2 regions of the Methylibium sp. T29 genome follow, and region 2 is predicted to be linked to the other one. Evidence: predicted binding sites of a transcription regulator. Region 2 holds the regulator's gene; the other holds the start of a gene.
The links. The regulator HrcA, encoded in region 2, represses chaperone genes, less so after heat shock. The targets are predictions, from matches to a motif close to TTAGCACTCNNNNNNNNNGAGTGCTAA.

Region 1: rpoH (RNA polymerase sigma factor RpoH) is a predicted target of HrcA. The motif match lies at 2,371-2,397, and genes of this name have one in related genera.

What each region holds. Positions count from the first base shown of each region.
Region 1 is NZ_AZND01000156.1:1,994-7,420, reverse strand. It holds partial or broken gene x551_RS15665 (sensor histidine kinase N-terminal domain-containing protein) at 1-136, opposite strand, end outside; gene x551_RS15660 (response regulator transcription factor) at 136-825, opposite strand; gene x551_RS15655 (acyl-CoA dehydrogenase) at 1,020-2,195, opposite strand; gene rpoH (RNA polymerase sigma factor RpoH) at 2,425-3,384, shown strand; partial or broken gene x551_RS15645 (SCO family protein) at 3,455-4,047, opposite strand; gene cyoE (heme o synthase) at 4,047-4,982, opposite strand; gene x551_RS15635 (COX15/CtaA family protein) at 5,003-5,427, opposite strand, start outside.
Region 2 is NZ_AZND01000082.1:338-5,062, reverse strand. It holds gene x551_RS11540 (helix-turn-helix transcriptional regulator) at 1-283, opposite strand, end outside; tRNA gene x551_RS11535 (tRNA-Ile) at 436-512, opposite strand; gene fumC (class II fumarate hydratase) at 633-2,039, shown strand; gene hrcA (heat-inducible transcriptional repressor HrcA) at 2,043-3,071, opposite strand; gene x551_RS11520 (NAD kinase) at 3,158-4,063, shown strand; partial or broken gene x551_RS11515 (AAA family ATPase) at 4,093-4,725, shown strand, end outside.

The DNA of each region.
Region 1 (5,427 bases), on a different contig from region 2:
CGCTCAGTCCGACGTCGTAGGCATCGCTGGTGCGCTGCAGCTGGCCGCGCAGGTCAAAGAACAGCCGCACCGGCGCGATCAGCACCGTGAGGAGCACCACCCACAGCAGGAGGGTGGCCTTCAGGCTGTTGAGCATCACTGCACGGAGGGAGCGGCTCCGGCGACTTCTTCCACGAGGTAGCCGAAGCCGCGCACGGCGCGGATGCGCAGGCCGGCCGGCTCGATCTTCGGCCGCAGGCGCGAGACGTAGACCTCGACCGCGTTCTCCGACAGCGCATCGTCCCAGCCACTGATGGCCTGCAGAATCTGCTCCTTGCCGACGACATGTCCGACCCGGCTGAGCAGGTACTCGAGCACCGCCCATTCGCGCGCCGACAAATCGAGCGGCTGTTCGCCGATCCAGGCCCGGTTGGCCTCGAGGTCCATGCGCAACCCACCCATCGAGAGCACGCTGCCCTGGCGCGCCTGGTGACGGCGCGTCAGCACCTTCACCCGCGCGATCAACTCGGCCAGCGCGAACGGCTTGACGAGGTAGTCGTCGGCGCCCATCTCGAGGCCGTGCACGCGATCCTCGATCGCGTCGCGCGCGGTCAGCATCAGGACCGGCAGGGTCGAGCCCTGCTCGCGCACACGACGCAGCGTCTCGAAGCCATCGATGCCGATCAGGCCGATGTCGAGGATCAGGAGGTCGTAGGGATCCGTCTTGACAGACGTCGGGACCGGTTCCCCGCGGGGCGTGTGGTCGACCACCCAGCCTTGCGAGCGCAGTGCGCGCGCCGTCGACTCGGCCAGTGCCGGGTCGTCTTCAGCCAGCAGGATGTGCATGGAGGATGGGTCTTGCGCGAGTGCCTTGGAACGGTGAATCATGTTCGAAGTGGAAGCGATGACCATGGCCCGCACTGTAGCGCGCAGGCCTGCCTCCCCGTCGACCCGCATCGTCTCCGCTGCGTTCGGCAGCGTACTGACGGTGGGCTGACGCCAACCTGAGGGGAGATGCACGCCGGCCGCGCGATCCGGCCTCAGCAGAACGCCTGGATTCCCGTGATGGCCCGCCCGAGGATCAGGGCATGCACGTCGTGCGTGCCCTCGTAGGTGTTGACCACCTCGAGGTTGACCAGGTGGCGCGCCACGCCGAACTCGTCAGAGATGCCGTTGCCGCCCATCATGTCGCGCGCCATCCGGGCGATCTCCAGGCTCTTGCCGCAGGAGTTGCGCTTCATGATGCTGGTGATCTCGACCGCCGCCGTGCCTTCGTCCTTCATGCGCCCCAGCCGCAGGCAGCCCTGCAGACCCAGCGTGATCTCGGTCTGCATGTCGGCAAGCTTCTTCTGGATCAGCTGGTTGGCCGCCAGCGGCCGGCCGAACTGCGGGCGGTCGAGCACGTACTGGCGGGCGCGGTGGAAACAGTCCTCCGCAGCACCCAGCGCTCCCCAGGCGATGCCGTAGCGGGCGCTGTTGAGGCAGGTGAAGGGCCCCTTCAGGCCGCGCACCTCGGGAAAGGCGTTCTCCTCGGGACAGAACACCTCGTCCATGACGATCTCGCCGGTGAGCGAGGCCCGCAGGCCGACCTTGCCGTGCACCGCAGGGGCTTCCAGGCCCTTCATGCCCTTGTCCAGGATGAAGCCTCGGATCTGCCCGCCATCGTCCTTGGCCCAGACAACGAAGACGTCGGCGATGGGGCTGTTGGTGATCCACATCTTGGCGCCGCTGAGGACGTAGCCGCCCTGCACGGCGCGCGCGCGCGTGGCCAGGCTGCCGGGGTCGGAACCGTGGTTGGGCTCGGTGAGGCCGAAGCAGCCGATCCATTCGCCGCGGGCGAGCTTGGGCAGGTACTTCTGTTTCTGGGCTTCGGTCCCGAAGGCGTGGATGGGCACCATGACGAGCGAGCTCTGCACGCTCATCATCGAGCGGTATCCGGAATCGACACGCTCGACCTCGCGGGCCACCAGGCCGTAACAAACGTGGTTGAGGCCGGCGCCACCATAGGCTTCGGGAAGCGTGGCGCCGAGCAGGCCGAGCTCGCCCATCTCGCGGAAGATGGCCGGGTCGGTCTTCTCGTGGCGAAAGGCCTCCAGCACACGAGGCGCCAGGCGGTCCTGGCAGTAAGCCTGCGCGGCGTCGCGCACAGCGCGTTCGTCCTCGCTCAGCTGGCTGTCGAGCAGCAAGGGGTCGTCCCAATGGAAGCTGGCGGCCATGGCGGTCTCCGGGTAAGAAACGCAGTCTAGCGAGCTCGCAGCGCCCGGGGTGACGGGCCATCGCACCTCGACCGCAGCGGCATTTGTAAGCATATGCTCACTATCGAAGAGGTTTCGGCTTGCCCGATCGAAGCAGTGTGATCCGGGCAGTCCTTGGCCCTTCCGTCTTGGAGTTTTAGCACTCGTTTTACGTGAGTGCTAATATTGATGGAACGAAAGGAGGTTCTGGATGTCTTTCGATGCCATGAACACCACGCTGTCCCTGAACACTTCCGCGGGCTCGCAGGCGCTGACGGTGCGCGATCCGTGGGCGCTGGTCCCGTCTCTCGGCGACCTGAATGCCTATATCGCCGCCGTGAACCGCCTGCCGATGCTGACGCTCGAGGAAGAGCAGTCGCTCGGCCAGCGGCTGCGTGACGAACACGACCTCGAGGCTGCCGGTCGCTTGGTGCTGTCGCACTTGCGTCTGGTCGTGTCGGTATCGCGTCAGTACCTGGGCTACGGACTCCCTCACGGCGACCTGATCCAGGAAGGCAATGTCGGCCTGATGAAGGCCGTCAAGCGCTTCGACCCCAACCAGGGCGTGCGACTGGTCAGCTATGCGCTGCACTGGATCAAGGCCGAGATTCACGAGTACGTGCTGCGCAACTGGCGCATGGTCAAGCTGGCGACCACGAAGGCGCAGCGCAAGCTGTTCTTCAACCTGCGCTCGATGAAGCAGGGTTTCAAGGGCGATGCCACCGACAGCGACCTGCACCGCAGCACGCTGACCGATGCCGAGATCGACATCGTGGCCAGTGAACTCAAGGTCAAGCGCGAGGAAGTGATCGAGATGGAGACGCGCCTGTCGGGTGGCGATGTCGCGCTCGATCCGCAGACCGACGACGGCGACGAGAGCTACGCGCCGATCGCCTATCTGGCCGACGACCGCCACGAGCCGACGCGTGTGCTCGACGCCCAGCGCCGTGACGCGCTGGCCGGCGACGGCATCGGCGAGGCGCTGGACGTGCTGGACGCGCGCAGCCGACGCATCGTCGAGGAACGCTGGCTCAAGGTCAACGACAACGGTTCGGGCGGCATGACGCTGCATGAACTGGCCGCCGAGTACGGCGTCAGCGCCGAGCGGATCCGCCAGATCGAGGTAGCCGCCATGAAGAAGATGCGCAAGGCGCTGGCCGCCTACGCCTGAGTCCCTGACGTGCCTTGCGGCGACGACAAAGCGGCCCGCGGGCCGCTTTGTTCATGGGGCCGGCCTTTTTTCAGGCCAGCAACTGCTTCAGATCGGCCACCCAGGCCTCGATCGGCTGTCCGTAGCGCACGAACAGACGGAGCCGCCCTTGCGGATCGTAGACGTACGCGCCCGCCGTGTGGTCCATCGTGTAGCTGTCCGCCGCCTTGCCCGGGACCTTGCGGAAGAAGGCCTTGAAGGACTTCGCGACCGCCTGGGTCTGCTCAGGCGTGCTGCGCAGCGCGACGAAGCTCGGGTCGAAGCTGCTCATATAGGCCTTCAGGATCTCCGGCGTGTCGCGCTCCGGATCGACGGTGATGAAGACCGCCTGCAGCTTGTCGCCGTCCGCGCCGAGCTGCTTCTTCACGGCGGCCAGTTCGGCCATCGTGGTGGGGCAGACATCGGGGCACTGTGTGTATCCGAAGAACACCACGGTCGCCTTGCCCTTGAAGTCGGCCAGCGTGCGCGGGTGCCCCTCGACGTCGCTCAGAGCGAAGTCGCGTGCGTAGTCGCGCCGGTGATGTCGATGCCCTTGAAGGGCTCGGCGGGCTTGGCCGCCGGGTCGCAGGCGGCCAGCAGCCCGAGCGCGGCACAGACGGTGAGAACGGCGAGCCTGCGCATCATCATGGCGTACCCCGCAGCAGCGGGCCCAGGTAGTGGTCGAGCAGCAAGGCCGCGAACAGCAGCGACAGGTGCCAGATCGAGAAACGGAAGGTGCGTCGCGCCAGCGCTTCGCTGTAGTGGCGCCACAGCCGGAAAGCATGGCCGCAGAAGCCCACACCCAACGCGCAGGCCGCGACCAGGTAGAACCAGCCGCTCATGCCGTAGACGAAGGGCAGCAGGGTCGCGGCGAACAGCACGAAGGTGTAGAGCAGGATCTGCAGGCGCGTAAAGTCGTTGCCGTGCGTCACCGGCAGCATCGGCAGACCGGCCCGCGCATAGTCTTCGGCGCGGTAGAGCGCCAGCGCCCAGAAATGCGGCGGCGTCCACAGAAAGATGATCAGGCAGAGGATCCACGGTTCGGCGCCGAGTTCTCCGCGCATCGCGGCCCAGCCCAGCACCGGCGGCATGGCGCCCGAGGCACCCCCGATCACGATGTTCTGCGGCGTCGCCGGCTTCAGCAACACGGTGTAGATCACTGCATAGCCGACAAAGGTGGCGAAGGTGAGCCACATCGTCAGCGCATTGACCCAGACCCACAGCACGGCCATGCCGGCCACGCACAGCAGCACGGCGAAGCTGAGGGTCTGGGTGTTGCTCAGCTCGCCCTTCGCTGTCGGGCGCCAGGCCGTGCGCTTCATCTTCGAATCGATGGTCTGCTCGACCAGGCAGTTGAAGGCTGCGGCGGCGCTGGCCACCAGCCAGATGCCGATCGAGGCCGCCAGGGCCACGCCCCAAGCAGGCAGCGACGGCCAGCCGGGCACGGCCAACAGCATGCCGATGGCTGCGCAGAACACGATGAGCTGCACCACGCGCGGCTTGGTCAGCGCGCTGAACTGGCGCCAGCGCGACAGCCAGGTGTGCAGCGCGGCGGGTGGGGTGGCGAGGGTCTCGGACATGTCTGCAGCAAGAAGCAATTCTAGGAAGCGCGGCGCGTCACGAGCGGCGCGGTGGCCCGGGACGACGCGGCAACCGGGCGCGCCGACGTGGTACGCAACAGCAACGCCGTCAACAGCAGTACCAGCGCGGCCGCGCCGCCGGTGTGGGCCACGGCCGCCAGCAGCGGCCAGTCGAGCACGACGTTGCTGACGCCGGTAACGACCTGCCACGCAGCCACGCCGACCAACCCCGCGGCGTAGCGGCGCAGCGCCGGTTCTCGCGCCAGCCGCCACACCAGCCAGGCCAAGCCACCGAGCAGCAGCAGCGCACCCAGGCGATGCGTCATGTGGATCGCCGTCAGCGCCGCGAACGGCAGCCACGCGCCGTCCTTGCCCACGCCCAGCGGGCGCAGCACGGCGAAGCCGTGCTCGAAGTCCATCGTCGGCCACCAGCGCCCCTGGCAGG
Region 2 (4,725 bases):
ACCACTGCGCCTTGCCGGGCCCGCCGGGTGCGCCGCCCGCCTTGGGTGAAGCGGCACCTGAAGGCCCCCGTTGCCTCAGCACGAGCTCGACGTCGAGGATGCTGAGCAGCTTCATCAGCCGGGCCGCGCTGACGGTGCCTGCATTGCGCTCGAGCGCAGACAGCGTCTGCTGCGTGACCCCGAGCCGTGCGGCAAGGTCTGCCTGCGTCAGGCCGGCCGCCTTGCGAAAGCTCTGCAGCAGGCCGGGAAGCTGGTCTGCCGTGCGCACCGGGAACTCGTCCATACAGCCGCTCGTTGGTAGCGTCGTTAAACGCACTATAGGCTGTAATCTTGATTTACTCAAGTTACGCTGTATTTAGAGAATACAGCTCGAAGGCTGATCTCGGCCAACGATGACGCCGCCCGGGGACCGCGCGCAGATCGCTTGGTGTTTGCTGGTAGGCCGTGTTGGACTTGAACCAACGACCAAAGGATTATGAGTCCTCTGCTCTAACCAACTGAGCTAACGGCCCCTTGCTCGGGACCATGGCGTTCCGCGAAGCGCTTGCTTCCAGGAAGGCGATCGACCCGGCACCAGCGCGGATTGTAGGCATCGCTACCATGGCTCTGGCCCTGCGATCGGGAGGCACGCCATGACGACACCCACGACGACCCCAGCGCGCATCGAACGCGACAGCTTCGGCGACATCGCCGTGCCCGGCGACCGGCTGTGGGGGGCGCAGACGCAGCGTTCGCTGCACCACTTCGACATCTCCACCGAGCGCATGCCGCCGGAGCTGCTGCTGGCGCTGGCGCTGGTGAAGCGCTGCGCCGCCCAGGTGAACCGCGACCTGGGCGTGCTCGACGCGCGCAAGGCCGAGGCCATCATCGCCGCGGCCGACGAGGTGATCGCCGGACAGCATGCCGACGAGTTTCCGCTGTCGCTGTGGCAGACCGGCTCGGGCACGCAGAGCAACATGAACATGAACGAGGTGCTGGCCAACCGTGCCTCGCAGCTGCTGGGCGGGCCGGTGGGCGAGCAGCGGCTCGTGCATCCGAACGACGAGGTGAACCGCGGGCAGTCGTCGAACGACGTGTTCCCCACCGCGATGAACGTGGCCGCGGTCCGCGCGATCGAGGACGCGCTGCTGCCGGCGCTGGCCACGCTGCACGACACGCTGGCCGGCAAGGCACGCGCCTACGCCGAGCTGGTGAAGATCGGCCGCACCCACCTGCAGGACGCCACGCCGCTGAGCCTGGGGCAGGAGATGTCGGGCTGGGTGGCGCAGCTGGCGCACGGCATCGGCCATCTGCGCGCCGCGCTGCCGCACCTGCGCGAGCTGGCGCTGGGCGGCACCGCGGTGGGCACCGGGCTCAATGCGCACCCGGAGTTCGGCACGCGGGTGGCGCAGGCGCTGTCGCAGGCCGCGGGGACCGACTTCGTGTCGGCGCCCAACAAGTTCGAGGCGCTGGCGGCGCACGACGCGCTGGTGCATGCGCACGGCGCGCTGAAGACGCTGGCGGCGTCGCTGATGAAGATCGCCAACGACGTGCGCTGGCTGGCCTCGGGCCCGCGCTCGGGGCTGGGCGAGCTGCGCATTCCGGAGAACGAGCCGGGCAGTTCCATCATGCCCGGCAAGGTGAACCCCACGCAGTGCGAGGCTTTGACGATGGCGTGCTGCCAGGTGCTGGGCAACGACGTGGCGGTGAACGTCGCCGGCGCGTCGGGCAACTTCGAGCTCAACGTCTACAAGCCGGTGATCATCCACAACGTGCTGCAGAGCCTCCGGCTGCTGGCCGACGGCGCGCGCAGCTTCGATGCGCATTGCGCGCGGGGCATCGAGCCGGACCGTGGCCGCATCGCCGAACTGCTGCAACGCTCATTGATGCTGGTGACGGCGTTGAACCCGCACATCGGCTACGACAAGGCCGCGCAGATCGCGAAGAAGGCGCACGCCGAGGGGCTGACGCTGCGCGAGGCGGCCGTGGCCTCGGGGCACCTGACGGGCGAGCAGTTCGATGCGTGGGTGCGGCCGGAGCGGATGATCGGGCCGGGTTGAGCGCTACTTCTGGCTCAGCGCCTGCGTCACCAGCCGCGAGGTGATGTCGACGATCTGGATCATGCGGTCGTACGCCATGCGCGTGGGGCCGATGACGCCCAGCGTGCCGACGATCTTGCCGTCCACCTCGTACGGCGCCGACACCACCGACAGCTCCTCGAACGGCACGATCTGGCTCTCGCCGCCGATGTAGATGCGCACGCCCTCGGCGCGGCTGCTCACGTCGAGCAGGCGCATCAGCTGGGTCTTCTGCTCGAACAGGTCGAACAGCTTGCGCAGCGAGCCCATGTCGCTGGAGAAGTCCTGCATCGTCAGCAGGTTGCGCTCGCCCGAGACCACCACCTGCTCGTTCTCGCCGTCGGCGGCTTCGCTGCCGAACTGCACCGCGGCCTGCATCAGCAGGGCGATCTCGCCGCGCAGCGCGTCGATCTCGGTCTTGAGCCGCTCGCGCACCGCCTCGATGCTGAGGCCGCTGTAGTGGGCGTTGATGAAGTTACTGGCCTCCACCAGCTCGGCCGGGCTGTGGTCGCGCGCGGTGAAGATCACGCGGTTCTGCACGTCGCCGTCGGGCGAGACCAGGATCACCAGCACGCGCCGCTCGCCCAGGCGCATGAACTCGATGTGGTGGAACACGCCGGCCTTGCGCGGCGCGGTGACCACGCCGACGAACTGCGACAGGTTGGACAGCACCTGGGCCGCATGGGTGATCACGCGCTGCGGCTGGTCAGGCTGCAGCTGTTCTTGCGCAGCGGCCAGGCCCGGCTCGCTGCGCGCCATGTCGAGCGGCCGCGCGGTGAGCATGGTGTCGACGAACAGCCGGTAGCCGCGCGCCGTGGGGATGCGCCCGGCGCTGGTGTGCGGGCTGGCGATCAGGCCCAGCTCCTCCAGGTCGGCCATCACGTTGCGGATGGTGGCCGGGCTCAGCTCCAGCCCGGACGCCCGCGACAGCGTGCGCGACCCGACCGGCTGACCATCGGCGATATAGCGCTCGACCAGCGTCTTCAACAGGGTCTTGGCACGTTCGTCGAGCATGGTGGAAATCATTGTAGGGCGCGGTTTTGCGGGCATGTGGCGAGGTGCGCGCCGCGTCGAATGGCTGTGGTGTAATTTCTCTCACCATGGCGAGCCGTTTCCGTCACGCTGCCCTCGTCGGCAAATACCAGGCGCCGGGCAGTCGCCAGGTGCTTGCCAGCGTGGCCGAGTTCCTCACGAACCAGGGGCTCGAGGTCTCGCTCGACACCACCACCGCCATGGCCGTCGGCCTGCCCGACTACGGCGCGCTCGACGCCGCCCAGATCGGCAAGCACTGCGACCTGGCGGTCGTGGTCGGCGGCGACGGCACCATGCTCGGCACCGCGCGGCAACTGGCGCGCTACGGCGTGCCGCTGATCGGCATCAACCAGGGCCGGCTCGGCTTCATGACCGACATCCCGATGGCAGAGTTCCGCGAGACCATCGCACCCATGATCGCCGGCGACTACGAGGAAGAGCACCGCACCATGCTGGAAGGCTGCGTCAAGCGGCCCTCGGGCGACGAGTTCGACGTGATCTACGAGACCTTCGCCGTCAACGACGTGGTGGTGAGCCGCGGCGCCAGCGCCGGCATGGTGGAGCTGCGGGTCGATGTGCAGGACCAGTTCGTGGCCAATTTCCGCGCCGACGGGCTGATCATCTCGTCGCCCACCGGCTCGACCGCCTACGCGCTGTCGGCCGGCGGGCCGATCCTGCACCCGGGCATCTCGGGCTGGCTGATGGTGCCGATCGCGCCGCATGCGCTGTCCAATCGCCCCATCGTGCTGCCCGACGACAGCGAGGTGCGCATCGAGATCGTCGCCGGCCGCGATGCCAGCGTGAACTTCGACCACCAGAGCCTCGCCAGCCTGCTGCACGGCGACCGCATCTGCGTGCGCCGCAGCGAGCACCGCGTGCGCGTGCTGCACCCGCGCGGCTGGAACTTCTATGCCACGCTGCGCCGCAAGCTGCACTGGAACGAAGGTGTGCTGCCCGACGGCGCGCACTCCTGAGCCGTGGGCGGCACGCTGAGGAAGACCCCATGCTGAAGCGCATCGCCCTGCGCGACTTCGTCATCGTGCCCGCGCTCGAGCTCGACCTGCAGGCCGGGTTCACCGCGCTCACCGGCGAGACCGGTGCCGGCAAGTCCATCCTGGTCGATGCGCTGCAGCTCGCGCTCGGCCACCGCGGCGACGCCGGCGTGGTGCGCGAGGGCGCGACGCGCGCCGAGATCAGCGCCGAGTTCGACACGCCGGCCTCGCTGCGGCCCTGGCTGGCCGATGCCGGCTTCGCCGATGAAGAGGACGGTGGCGACGACCCCCTGCTGCTGCGCCGCACGCTCGACGCCCAGGGCAAGAGCCGTGCGTGGATCAACGGCAGCCCGGCCACCATCGGCCAGCTGCGCGAGGCGGGCGAGCACCTGGTCGACATCCACGGGCAGCACGCCTGGCAGAGCCTGACGCGGCCCGACGCGGTGCGCGGCCTGCTCGACGGCTATGCCGGCCTCGACACCGCGCCGCTGGCCGCCGCCTGGAGCGCGTGGCGCAGCGCAAGCGAACAGCTCGCCGACGCGCGCAGCCGCCAGGCCGACCTGGAACGCGAGCGCGAGCGGCTGCAATGGCAGATCGCCGAGCTCGACAAGCTGGCCCCCGGCGCCGACGAATGGCCGGAGCTC